Halobaculum roseum: one gene and its partners. The protein of the gene in region 2 binds, or shares a complex with, the protein of the main gene of each other region. Links are inferred from orthologs where the notes say so. Each region holds a gene or a part of one and is shown on either strand. Other genes may lie near its edges.

What was found. Proteins that work in one complex are often made in the same cells at the same time.
Region 1: the proteins of K6T36_RS12415 (region 2) and rpl12p are in contact, whole or in part, in a crystal structure (PDB 5H7L), measured with the Pyrococcus horikoshii proteins. The link is inferred for Halobaculum roseum from one-to-one orthologs. Residues at the interface, in WP_048053510.1 of Pyrococcus horikoshii: Pro161, Met164, Met165, Phe168, Ser169, Ile172, Val195, Glu196, Phe202, Leu211, Ser212, Val213, Met216, Lys222, Phe223, Asn224; in WP_010886059.1 of Pyrococcus horikoshii: Leu100, Ala101, Gly102, Leu103, Ser104, Ala105, Leu106, Phe107, Gly108.
Region 3: the proteins of K6T36_RS12415 (region 2) and dph2 are in contact, whole or in part, in a crystal structure (PDB 6Q2D), measured with the Methanobrevibacter smithii proteins. The link is inferred for Halobaculum roseum from one-to-one orthologs. Residues at the interface, in WP_011954157.1 of Methanobrevibacter smithii: Pro482, Asn483, Lys484, His485, Tyr553, Asp555, Glu556, Glu559, Leu560, Leu591, His592, Glu593, Asp594, Ala595, Val596, His597, Arg598, Gly599, Pro600; in WP_011954460.1 of Methanobrevibacter smithii: Met1, Met3, Tyr4, Pro28, Glu29, Gly30, Leu31, Met33, Phe58, His80, Thr124, Gln126, Ser179, Gly180, Asn181, Phe182, His183, Leu185, Tyr201, Asn202, Phe211, Ile215, Arg291, Asp295, Asp296, Gln298, Met299.

What each region holds. Positions count from the first base shown.
Region 1 is NZ_CP082286.1:310,925-314,331, forward strand. Bases 137-3,020 are described here. They hold rpl12p (50S ribosomal protein P1), read right to left. Parts: upstream 1,812-3,020; coding sequence 1,461-1,811; downstream 137-1,460. Other genes in these bases: K6T36_RS01650 (tripartite tricarboxylate transporter permease), read right to left, coding at 137-1,282; K6T36_RS01660 (50S ribosomal protein L10), read right to left, coding at 1,829-2,872; K6T36_RS01665 (50S ribosomal protein L1), read right to left, coding at 2,869-3,020. In the rest of the region: more of K6T36_RS01650, read right to left, coding at 26-136; more of K6T36_RS01665, read right to left, coding at 3,021-3,407. UniProt on the Methanocaldococcus jannaschii protein: Forms part of the ribosomal stalk, playing a central role in the interaction of the ribosome with GTP-bound translation factors.
Region 2 is NZ_CP082286.1:2,443,950-2,447,384, reverse strand. What follows is about bases 196-3,107. They hold K6T36_RS12415 (elongation factor EF-2), read left to right. Parts: upstream 196-511; coding sequence 512-2,704; downstream 2,705-3,107. Other genes in these bases: K6T36_RS12420 (DUF5781 family protein), read right to left, coding at 196-345. Also shown: more of K6T36_RS12420, read right to left, coding at 1-195; K6T36_RS12410 (amino acid-binding protein), read left to right, coding at 3,117-3,435. UniProt on the Methanocaldococcus jannaschii protein: Catalyzes the GTP-dependent ribosomal translocation step during translation elongation.
Region 3 is NZ_CP082286.1:828,750-832,124, reverse strand. Bases 137-2,988 are described here. They hold dph2 (diphthamide biosynthesis enzyme Dph2), read right to left. Parts: upstream 2,156-2,988; coding sequence 1,118-2,155; downstream 137-1,117. Other genes in these bases: K6T36_RS04210 (PhzF family phenazine biosynthesis protein), read left to right, coding at 2,267-2,988; K6T36_RS04220 (hypothetical protein), read left to right, coding at 137-1,063. In the rest of the region: more of K6T36_RS04220, read left to right, coding at 17-136; more of K6T36_RS04210, read left to right, coding at 2,989-3,259; K6T36_RS04205 (sodium:calcium antiporter), read right to left, coding at 3,262-3,375. UniProt on the Methanocaldococcus jannaschii protein: Catalyzes the first step of diphthamide biosynthesis, i.e. the transfer of the 3-amino-3-carboxypropyl group from S-adenosyl-L-methionine (SAM) to the C2 position of the imidazole ring of the target histidine residue in translation elongation factor 2 (EF-2).

The DNA.
Region 1 (3,407 bases), 2.1 Mb from region 2 along the record:
TGTGGACCGTTGTCGCGTCGACCGCTCACGCGATCACGAGCGGCCCGAGTAACACGCCCATCAGGTGGACCCGTCGGCAGCCGAGCCGGACGGGAACGAAGCCGACCGCGGCCGCGGCGACGAGCACGCCCAGCCCGAACGGGCCGGCGAACGCGAGCGACAGCAGCGCCAGCCCGACGATCACTCCCCCGACCAGCGGGGCGTGCGGGAGTCCGCCGACGACGCGGAGCGCGGCGTCGCCGACCAGCACGACCGCGACGGTTCCGACCGCCCCCGCGACAACCACCGCCGAGAGCAGCGGCGGGAGCGCGGCCGGGACGCCCGCCCCGTCGAGGGCGACGAACACGCCCGAGCGCGTCGCGTCGAACGACCAGTACGCGAACAGCGCGAACACCGCCGTCGCCGTGTTCGCCCCGCTGGTCGCGACGACGTACTCCCGCGCCGGGTCGCGGCCGGCGGTGGCCGGCAGCGCCAGCACGGCCGCCACGCCCGCGGAGACGCCGGGGAGGTACCCGACCGCGGCGCCGCCGCCCGCGCCGGCGGCGGCCGCACCCGTCAGCTCGCGACCGGACAGCCCCAGGCGGGCGTCGGCCTGCGACGGGACGCCGGCGCCGCCGAGCGCGTCGACCAGCACCGGCACGCCGAACAGCCCGGCGAACAGCGGGGCGAGGACCCCGCCGGCGGCGACGAGCGGGTCCGTCGGCGCATCGAGCGTGACCAGTCCAAGCGCCGTCGCGAGCGCGAACGAGAGCGCGCCGGCGAGTCGACGGCGGTTGTTCGACTCGGTGAGCACGAGCAACAGCGCCACTCCCGCGAGCACGACCGGCAGCCACGCGCGTAGATACGGATACGCGACGCGCATCCCCGCGGTGACGACGGCCGCGGCGGGGAGCGCGGTCGCCAGCGCCAGCCCCGACCCGACCGCCGAGAGACGCATCGCCTCACGCCCGCGCCCCTCCGCGACCAACCGATGGCCGGGGAGCGCCGCGGCCGCCATCGCGGCGTCGGGGACCCCGAGCGCCAGCGACGGCACGATGTCGAGGAACGTGTGGACGACGCCGGCGGCCACCATCGCGCAGCCGAGCGGGACCGGCGGGGCGTCCAGCGCCGGCGCCGCGGCCGCCAGGAGGAACGCGAAGTTGTTCGCGTGCAGCCCGGGGACCAGTCCGCTGCAGCAGCCGAGCGCACAGCCCGCGAGCGTGTACGCGAGCAGAACGGTGCCGGCGGGTGGGGCGGCGGCGAGAACTCCGGCGGGCGGGACGACGGCGGGAAGCGGGAACACCGGGACGGAGTGGATCCGTCATCCGGTTTCAACGCTCGGGTCCCGAGCGACGCTCGAAGCTCGACGGGCGAGCCGCCGCGGCCGTCGCTCATATCGGCGGCGCTGTCCCTCGGGAGTAGGCCTCGAAAGAAGTGCGATCTGCGGTCGAGTCGGTCGAGACGAGTGAGCGTCGCCGGCGTCAGCCGAAGAGCTCGCCCAGGCCCTCGCCCGAGCCCTCGTCGTCGTCCTCGTCGTCGTCGTCAGCGGCGGCCTCGTCGGCGGCCTCCTCCTCGGCCTCGTCGTCGCCGTCGTCGGCCTCCGCCTCGTCGGCGGAGCCGCCGGCGGCGCCGGCCGAGGCGCCCGCGGCGGGCGCGGCGGCGGCCGTCTCGATTGCCTCCTCGATGTCGACGTCCTCCAGCGCGGCCACGAGGGCCTTCACGCGGGATTCCTCGACGTCGACGCCGGCGGCTTCCAGCACCGCCGTGACGTTGTCCTCGTTGATCTCCTCGCCCGTCTCGTTCAGGATGAGTGCAGCGTAAACGTATTCCATGGTCCTGTGTAGTTGTCTTATCCGAACATCGCGCCGAGGCCCTCCGCTCCGTCGCCGTCGTCGTCATCGTCGTCGGCGTCGTCGGGCTCGGCTTCCGTGTCCTCGTCGTCGCTCGATTCGTCAGTTTCCTCCTCGGCCTCGGCGGCCGGCTCGGGCGCGGGCGCCTCGACGCCGCGGAGCTCCTCGGGGAGCGCCTCGTCGTCGTCGATGGCGGCCGCGAGCGAGCGCAGCTGCGCGTCGGCGCGGCTCACGAGGTCGGGCATGAGTTCCTCGTCCTCGATGGCCGCGAACAGGCCGACGGACTTCGCCTCGCCGGCGGCCTTGCCGAGCAGGGTGCCCGCGGTGCGGGCGGTCGGGTAGGCGGCGTTGACCGAGAGGTTCCGCGCCGCCGCCGCGGCGGACTGGACGTCCGCGCGGTACTCGTCCACGTCGATGGCGAGCTCGTCCGGCTCGAACAGCACGCCGTCCGCGAAGACGGCGCGCAGGTCCAGCCCGACCTCCTTGGGCTCGATGCCGAGCTCGCCGAGCACGTTGGCGAGTTCCTCCGACACCGCCTCGCCGGCGTCGAGCACGTGCGAGTCGGACATGACCTTGATCGACCCGCCGTCGATCCGGGCGTCCGCGCCGACCTGCTGAAGCTCGCCGACGAACGGACCGGGGTCGACCCCCGTGTCACCCTCGGGGATGACGATGTCGTTCGGGGCGACCTCGCCCGCGCCGATGGGCGCGGACGTCTTCGACGCCTCGAGCTGCTTGTACAGCCCGAAGGGGTTGTCGTTGGTGCCGATGAGGCCGACGTGACCGGAGACGAACTGTCCCAGGTCCTCGACGCCCTCGTCCACCTCGTCGAGCGCGCGCTCGATGAGGGTGTTGCGGGACATCCGCAGCTCGGCCCGCCCGTGCAGGTCGCGGCGCATGTCCTGGAGCTGCCGGCTCGGGATGCCCGTGAGGTCGACGACGCCGACGGCGTCGTACGAGTCGACGAAGTCGGTCAGCTCGGCGACCTCCTGGCGCTTCCACTCCGGAATGGTCTCGGTCTTGCGCTCCTCTGCGGCGCTCATACGGGCACCTCCACGGACGGCCCCATCGTCGTCTTGACGTAGATGCCGTCGATGTTGAGCGGCCCCTTCTCGAGGTCCGCCTCCAGCCGGCGGACGATCACGTCGATGTTGTCGGCGATCTCGTCGGCCGTCATGTCCTCGGCGCCGACGCGCGTGTGGAACGTGCGGCGGTCGCGCGAGCGGATCTGGACGGTGTTTTTCATGCGGTTGACGGTTTCGACGACGTCGTCGTCGGGCTGGAGCGGCGTCGGCATCTTGCCGCGCGGCCCCAGAATGCGCCCGAGGTTGGACGCCACGTCCTGCATCATGTCGGCCTCGGCGATGAAGAAGTCGGTCTCATCGGCGAGATCCTTGGCGTCGTTCTCCTCGGAGGCGAGCTCCGAGAGGTCGTCGCCCGACAGGACTCTGTCGGCTACGTCTTCCGCGCGCAGGGCGGTCTCGCCCTCCGCAATGACGACGATCTGTGTCTCCTGGCCGGTGCCGGCCGGAAGCACGACTTCGTCGTCAACTCGATTCGACGGGTCGTTGAGGTCCA
Region 2 (3,435 bases):
GATCTGGTAGCAGTGATGGACCTTCCGTCGCTCGACCGACGACCCCGACAGCGCGAGGAACAGCGCCTCGTCGGTCGACTGGTGGTGTGAGGGATGCGGCTCCTCGTATCGGGCCATGTGCGACAGCTCGTGGAGGGCGAGCTCGCGCGCCATCGCCGAGGTCGCCGCTTTCCGGGAGATGTTGAGGACGTGGCGGTCGTCGTAGTGGGCCGCCCACGTCCGTTCCTCGGGGTTGTCGCGAACCTGGACCTCGACCGGGAGCGAGAGGTCGTGTTCGGTCTCGAAGAGCGTTGCCGCCCCGAGAAAGGGGTCGGGCGGGACGGCGCCGCGGACTCGGATGTCCATGTGTAGTGTTGGCACGGGATGTACCGGTTTGACTCTTGTGCCGGTCGGCCCCCGGCTGCGGGGCGATCCACGAGACGGCGTACCACGCTGTGTGGCCCCCGGATTCGGAGGTTTCGGCGCCGGCAAAGCACTACCCTTTTGACCGGGCGGAGAATACCGGTCGGTAATGGGCCGACGAAAGAAAATCGTACAGGAATGTGAGGAGCTGATGGACGAGCCGGAGCAGATCCGGAACATCGCCATCGCCGCTCACGTCGACCACGGGAAGACGACACTGACGGACAACCTGCTCGCGGGCGCGGGCATGATCGCCGACGCCGACGAGGCGACCCAGCTCGTGATGGACACCGAGGAGGACGAGCAGGAGCGCGGGATCACCATCGACGCGGCGAACGTCTCGATGACCCACGAGTACGAGGGGGACAACCACCTCATCAACCTCATCGACACGCCGGGCCACGTCGACTTCGGCGGGGACGTGACCCGCGCGATGCGCGCCGTCGACGGCGCGCTCGTCGTGGTCGACGCCGTCGAGGGCGCGATGCCCCAGACGGAGACGGTCGTCCGGCAGGCGCTCCGCGAGGGCGTCAAGCCGGCGCTGTTCATCAACAAGGTCGACCGCCTCATCTCCGAGCTCCAGGAGGGGCCCGAGGAGATGCAGCAGCGCCTCCAGGACGTCATCGCGGACGTGAACGAGCTCATCCGCGGGATGACCGAGGAGATGGACGACATCGACGAGGACTGGACGGTCTCCGTCGAGGAGGGCACCGTCGGGTTCGGCTCGGCGCTGTACAAGTGGGGCGTCTCGCTCCCGTCGATGCAGCGCACCGGCATGTCGTTCGCGGACATCATCGAGCTTGAGCAGGACCACAAGCGCCAGGAGCTCCACGAGCGCACGCCGCTTTCGGACGTCGTGCTCGACATGGTCGCCGAGCACTTCCCGAACCCGCTGAAGGCGCAGCCGTTCCGCATCCCGCGCATCTGGCGCGGCGACGACGACTCCGACATCGCCGAGGACATGCGGACGGTCAACCGCGAGGGCGACATCGTCTTCATGGCGACCGACATCGGGATGGACCCCCACGCCGGCGAGATCGCGACGGGTCGCGTCTTCTCCGGCACGCTCGAGAAGGGCCAGGAGCTGTACGTCTCCGGCACCGCGGGCAAGAACCGCGTCCAGTCGGTCGGGATCTACATGGGCGGCGAACGCGAGGAGCTCGACCGGGGCGTCCCCGCGGGCAACGTCGCGGCCGTCACCGGCCTGAAGGACGCCATCGCGGGCTCCACGGTCTCCGACAAGGAGATGACGCCGTTCGAGTCGATCGAGCACATCTCCGAGCCGGTCATCACCAAGAGCGTGGAGGCGAAGTCGATGGACGACCTGCCGAAGCTCATCAAGACGCTCCAGCAGGTCGCCAAGGAGGACCCGACCATCCGCGTGGAGATCAACGAGGACACCGGCGAGCACCTCATCTCCGGGCAGGGCGAGCTCCACCTCGAGGTCATCACCCAGCGGATCCAGAAGAACCAGGGCATCCCCGTTCAGACGGGTGAGCCCATCGTCGTCTACCGCGAGCAGCCGCAGGAGGCCTCCCGCGAGGTCGAGGGCGTCTCGCCGAACCGCCACAACAAGTTCTACATCACCGTCGAGCCGATGGCGGACGACATCGTCGAGACGATCCAGCGTGGCGAGGCGTCGATGAGCATGCCCGAACTGGAGCGCCGCGAGGCGCTGCAGGAGGCCGGCATGGACAAGGACACGTCCCAGAACGTGGAGCACATCCACGGGACGAACGTCCTCATCGACGACACGAAGGGGATCCAGCACCTGAACGAGACGATGGAGCTGGTCATCGAGGGCCTCGAGGAGGCGCTCGACGACGGTCCCCTCGCGGCCGAGCCCGTGCAGGGCGCGCTGCTGCGCCTGCACGACGCGCGGCTGCACGAGGACACCATCCACCGCGGTCCGGCGCAGGTCATCCCCGCCGTCCGCGACGCCGTCCACCGCGCGCTCATCGACGGCGAGGTGCGCCTCCTGGAGCCGATCCAGGACGTCCGCATCGACGTGCCCAGCGAGCACATGGGCGACGCCTCCGGCGAGATCCAGGGCCGCCGCGGCCGCGTCGACGACATGTACCAGGAGGGCGACCTCATGGTCATCGAGGGCATCGCGCCCGTCGAGGAGATGATCGGCTTCTCCAGCGACATCCGCTCGGCCACCGAGGGCCGCGCCTCCTGGAACACGGAGAACGCGGGCTTCCGCGTGCTCGTGGACAACCTCCAGCGCGAGAAGATCATGGAGATCCGCGAGCGCAAGGGCATGAAGCTCGAGCTGCCGCAGTCGATCGACTACATCTGAGGTCCCGCGCCGACCGCCGCGGTCGGTCTCGGTCTGTCTTTCTCTCCGGCGCTCTCCCGCTGGCTCCCCCAACGAGCGGTGCTGCCGGCGAACGAACCGTCGACGCGGCCGACGAACCGTCGGCGAGACCCTCGATCCGCCGAGAGACCGTCGGAGATCTCACAGGATCGTTCGAACACTGGCAAGCATCGCCACGGTGGAAGGCTTATCACCTCCCCGTCTACACAGGACAACTATGCCAAGTGGCACGACCCACGGTCGGCGCGACGGCTGCGAACGAGCGACCCAGCCCCGCACGCCGATCACAATTATCGGGTCCACGACCACACCCCCCGACGGAACACGCTCGACGGCGGCGGCCGACGACGCGGCGCCGACGGGGACGCGCGCGGACGAACGGAGGGCCCGATAGATGCCCTCGGAGTCGACGCCAGCCCCCGACGAGCAGCCGGTGGACGCGGCGGACGACGGCGGTACCGAGAGTGACGGCGACGACGCGGCGGAGACGGACGGCGGCCACGAGACGGAGCTGCAGGCGCACACGATCCGGCTCGAGCTGGTCGACGAGCCGGGGCAGCTGCTCGGGGCGCTGAAACCCATCGCCGACAACGGCGCGAACCTGCTGTCGATCTTCCACGAGCGCGGGAGCCTCACCCCGCGGGGACGCATCCCCGTCGAGGTCGACATCGAGTGTCCGCCCGACCGGTTCGAGGGGATCCTCGATGACCTCC
Region 3 (3,375 bases), 1.6 Mb from region 2 along the record:
GCGGAGACCCTCCGACGTGCACCGACGTGCCCTCCTCGCGTCGCTGGGGCTGGCGACCGCCGGCTGTCTCGCACCGGCCGACGACCGGGCCGACACCGCGATGTCGCAGACGGCGGACGCGACCGATACCGCGACGGCGACCGACTCAGCCGACCACGGGACCGATACCTCGACCGACACGCCCGTCGACTACCCCGAGATCGGCGTTCCCTCCGACGAGGCCGGCGGCCCGCCGTTCGACGACGATGTCGTCCGGGTCGTCTGGTGGGGGGACGAGCGCCCGGACAGTCCCGTCAGGCTGGCGGTCGATCGCCGGTCGGGGTCGCTCCCGGAGGCGACGTTCGGGTTCTCGCTCGTGAACGACAGCGACCTCCCGTTCGCCTACAACCCGTACAACTGGGGGCTCTGGAAGCGGGTCGACGGCTCGTGGTATTACGTCGCCCCGCAGATCGTTCCTCAACCGCTGTCGATTCTCTCTCCCGGATCGGAGCACGCGTGGCGCCTCACCGTGGACGTGGATCGCTCCCTCCCGGACTCACAGTACGGTGGACCCCAGGGGAGCGAGTCAGTGACGATCGGCGGACTCGGCGGCGGGACGTACGCGTTCGAGACGGACGGATGGTTCGAGGGACAGGACTATCGGGAGTCGACCGGGCTGGCGGTCCGGTTCGTCCTCGATGGCGATCCGCTGACGGTGACACTCGCCGACTCCGTGACGGAGACGAGCCGCGGAGGGTCGACGGTCACCGTCCGGACGGACGTGCAGTCCACGGCGGAGACACGGCCGTGCGTGTTCGTCCTTGAGCGCGCCGACGACCCGGAAGCCGAGCGACGGATCCCGGAGCAGATCGTTCGGGACCCGCGGCTCCGGAAGACGCTCCCGGCGTTCGAACCGGGCGTCGACACGGTCCGGCTCGTCGAGCCGAACGGCACGGTCCCGCCGTTCGGCGTGAACGACCCGTGGACGTTCCGGTTTCGAGGGACGGCCTATCGCGTGACGGCACGAGAACTCGAGACGGAGACGGAGACGGAGACGGAAACGGAGACGGAGACAGAGACGTAGGCGAAAACGGAGACGAAACCGGACACGACGAGCGGGTGATCGACCCCCTCGCGCTTACCAGGTGCCGTGGAAGGTGTCGAACTCCAGGTCCTCGAGCGGCTTGTTCCCGACGGCGATCTCGTACTCGCCGGGGGTGAGCATCGGCTTGTGGAAGCGCGGCCCGTCGTCGGTGGTGATCCGCGGGCAGCCCGTGTTGACGAACGCGTCGAAGTCGAAGTTGCGGAGACGGTCGGGCGTCACCTCGTCCATCGTGATGAGGTGGGCGTTGTCGTTGTTCTCGACGATCTCCTCGGCCTGATCCCAGCGGCCCTGCCCGATCTTCGTGCAGAAGATGACGCCGAAGGTGTCGGCGTCCATCGCGCGGTGGACGGCGCCGTAGCGCTGTTTGAGGAACTTCTCGGTGTCGGCGACCGTCACGACGTTGTTGACGGGGTCGCCGATGACGACCGTCTTCTCGGGGTGTTCCATCGCCAGTCCGAGCGGGTGGAACTTCCCGCCGCCGACGTACAGCACCTGCTCGGCGTCGATGTCGGCGCTGGCGTAGTTGCAGCCGAGCACCTGCCCCTCGTGGGTGAGGCGGTCGTCGCCGCGGCGGGTGTGGACCTCGTAGCCGCGCTCCTCCAGCCAGTCGACCATGTCGCCGAAGAGGTTCATGTGCTGGGCGGTCGTCACCAGCCCCACGTCGGGGTCGTCCTCCGGATCCTCGAGTTTCGCCAGCGACTCCTCCATGATCGGGAAGGGGTCGACGTTGGAGAAGAGGGGGACGTAGATGATCTTGTCCGACTCCTTCATCGGCGAGTGCCCGAAGTGGACGAACACGTCGCAGCGCCGCATCAGGTAGGTGTCGAGGTCGCAGGCGCCGTAGCAGGGCTGCCCCGAGATGAGGTAGGTCACGTCCTCGGTCAGTTCCCGGAGATCGTCGGCGACCGCGGGCGCGCGGCGCTTCAGCCCCTCGGGGAACTGGAGGCCGACCTTGTCGGCGTCGCGCTCCTCGACCGCCTCGACGATTCGGTCGAGTTCGTAGTCCCACTCGCGGTCGTGTTTGAGCGACATCCCCGTCTTGGTGAGGTCGCCCTCGCTCCGCTGGCTCATTGCACCCCGATAACTACCGGAGCCGGTTAAGCGGCGCGCTCCGGGAAGCCGCGCGAGAACGGCTGTCACGCCGCCGATATGCCCTTACCGCTCCGCGCCGCAGTCGTCGACATGACCGGCCACCGGTTCCACTCGGTCGACGGCGGGACGCCGTCCTCCCGTGGAAAAACGTTCCACGTTGTGGACGTGTTCACCCGCGGCGACGAGCGATTCACCGGCAACCAGCTCGCCGTGTTCCACGACGCCGCCGACGTCGACGCCGACGAGGCGCTCGCGCTCACCCGCGAGACGAACTTCTCGGAGTGTACGTTCGTCGGCGGGACGACCGACGCCGGCCGCGACGTGCGGATCTTCGACCCGGCCGAGGAGATCCCCTTCGCCGGCCACCCGACGCTCGGCACCGCGGCAGTGTTGCGGGAACTGGTCGGCGACGGCTCGACCGACCGCCTCACCCTGGACCTCGGCGTCGGTCCGATCGACGTGTGGGTCGAGGGGGGCGAGGCTGGCGACAACGGGGACGGCGACGACCACGGCGACCACGACACCGATCCGGCCGGCGACGACGCCCCCGAGGAGTACTGGATGCGCCAGATCCCGCCGGAGTTCGGCGAAACGGTTCCCGGCGAGGTCGCCGCCGCCGTGCTCGGGCTCGACCCCGCCGATATCGACGACGAGTACCCCGTACAGGCGGTCTCGACTGGACTTCCGACGCTCGTGGTCCCGCTCGCCTCGCTCGATGCGGTCGAGCGCGCGAGCACGACCGAGCCCGCGTACGGCGAGTTCATCGACGAGTACGGCGGGCACAACGTCCTCGCGTTCGCCCGCGGCGGCGTCGACGGCGGCGACCTCCACGCGCGGGTGTTCGCCGACTGGGCCGGCGTCCCGGAGGACCCGGCGACCGGGTCGGCCGCCGGCTGTCTCGCCGGGTGGCTACTCGAACGCGGGTACCTCGGCCACGGATCGGTCGCCGCGACGGTCGAGCAGGGGTACGAGTTGGGGCGTCCCTCGCGGCTTCGCCTGCGCGCCGAGCGCGACGCGGACGGCGACCCCCGTGTCGAGGTCGGCGGGTCGGTCGTCCCGGTCGCGCAGGGACGGCTGCTGTAGGGTCACACGCCCGGAACCAGCGCCGTCACCCCGAGCGTCTCCAGCACCATCCAGATCAGGAAGACGGCGTACAGCCCGAGCAGCGACACCGCCTCGGGCCGGTCGAGTTCGAGGTC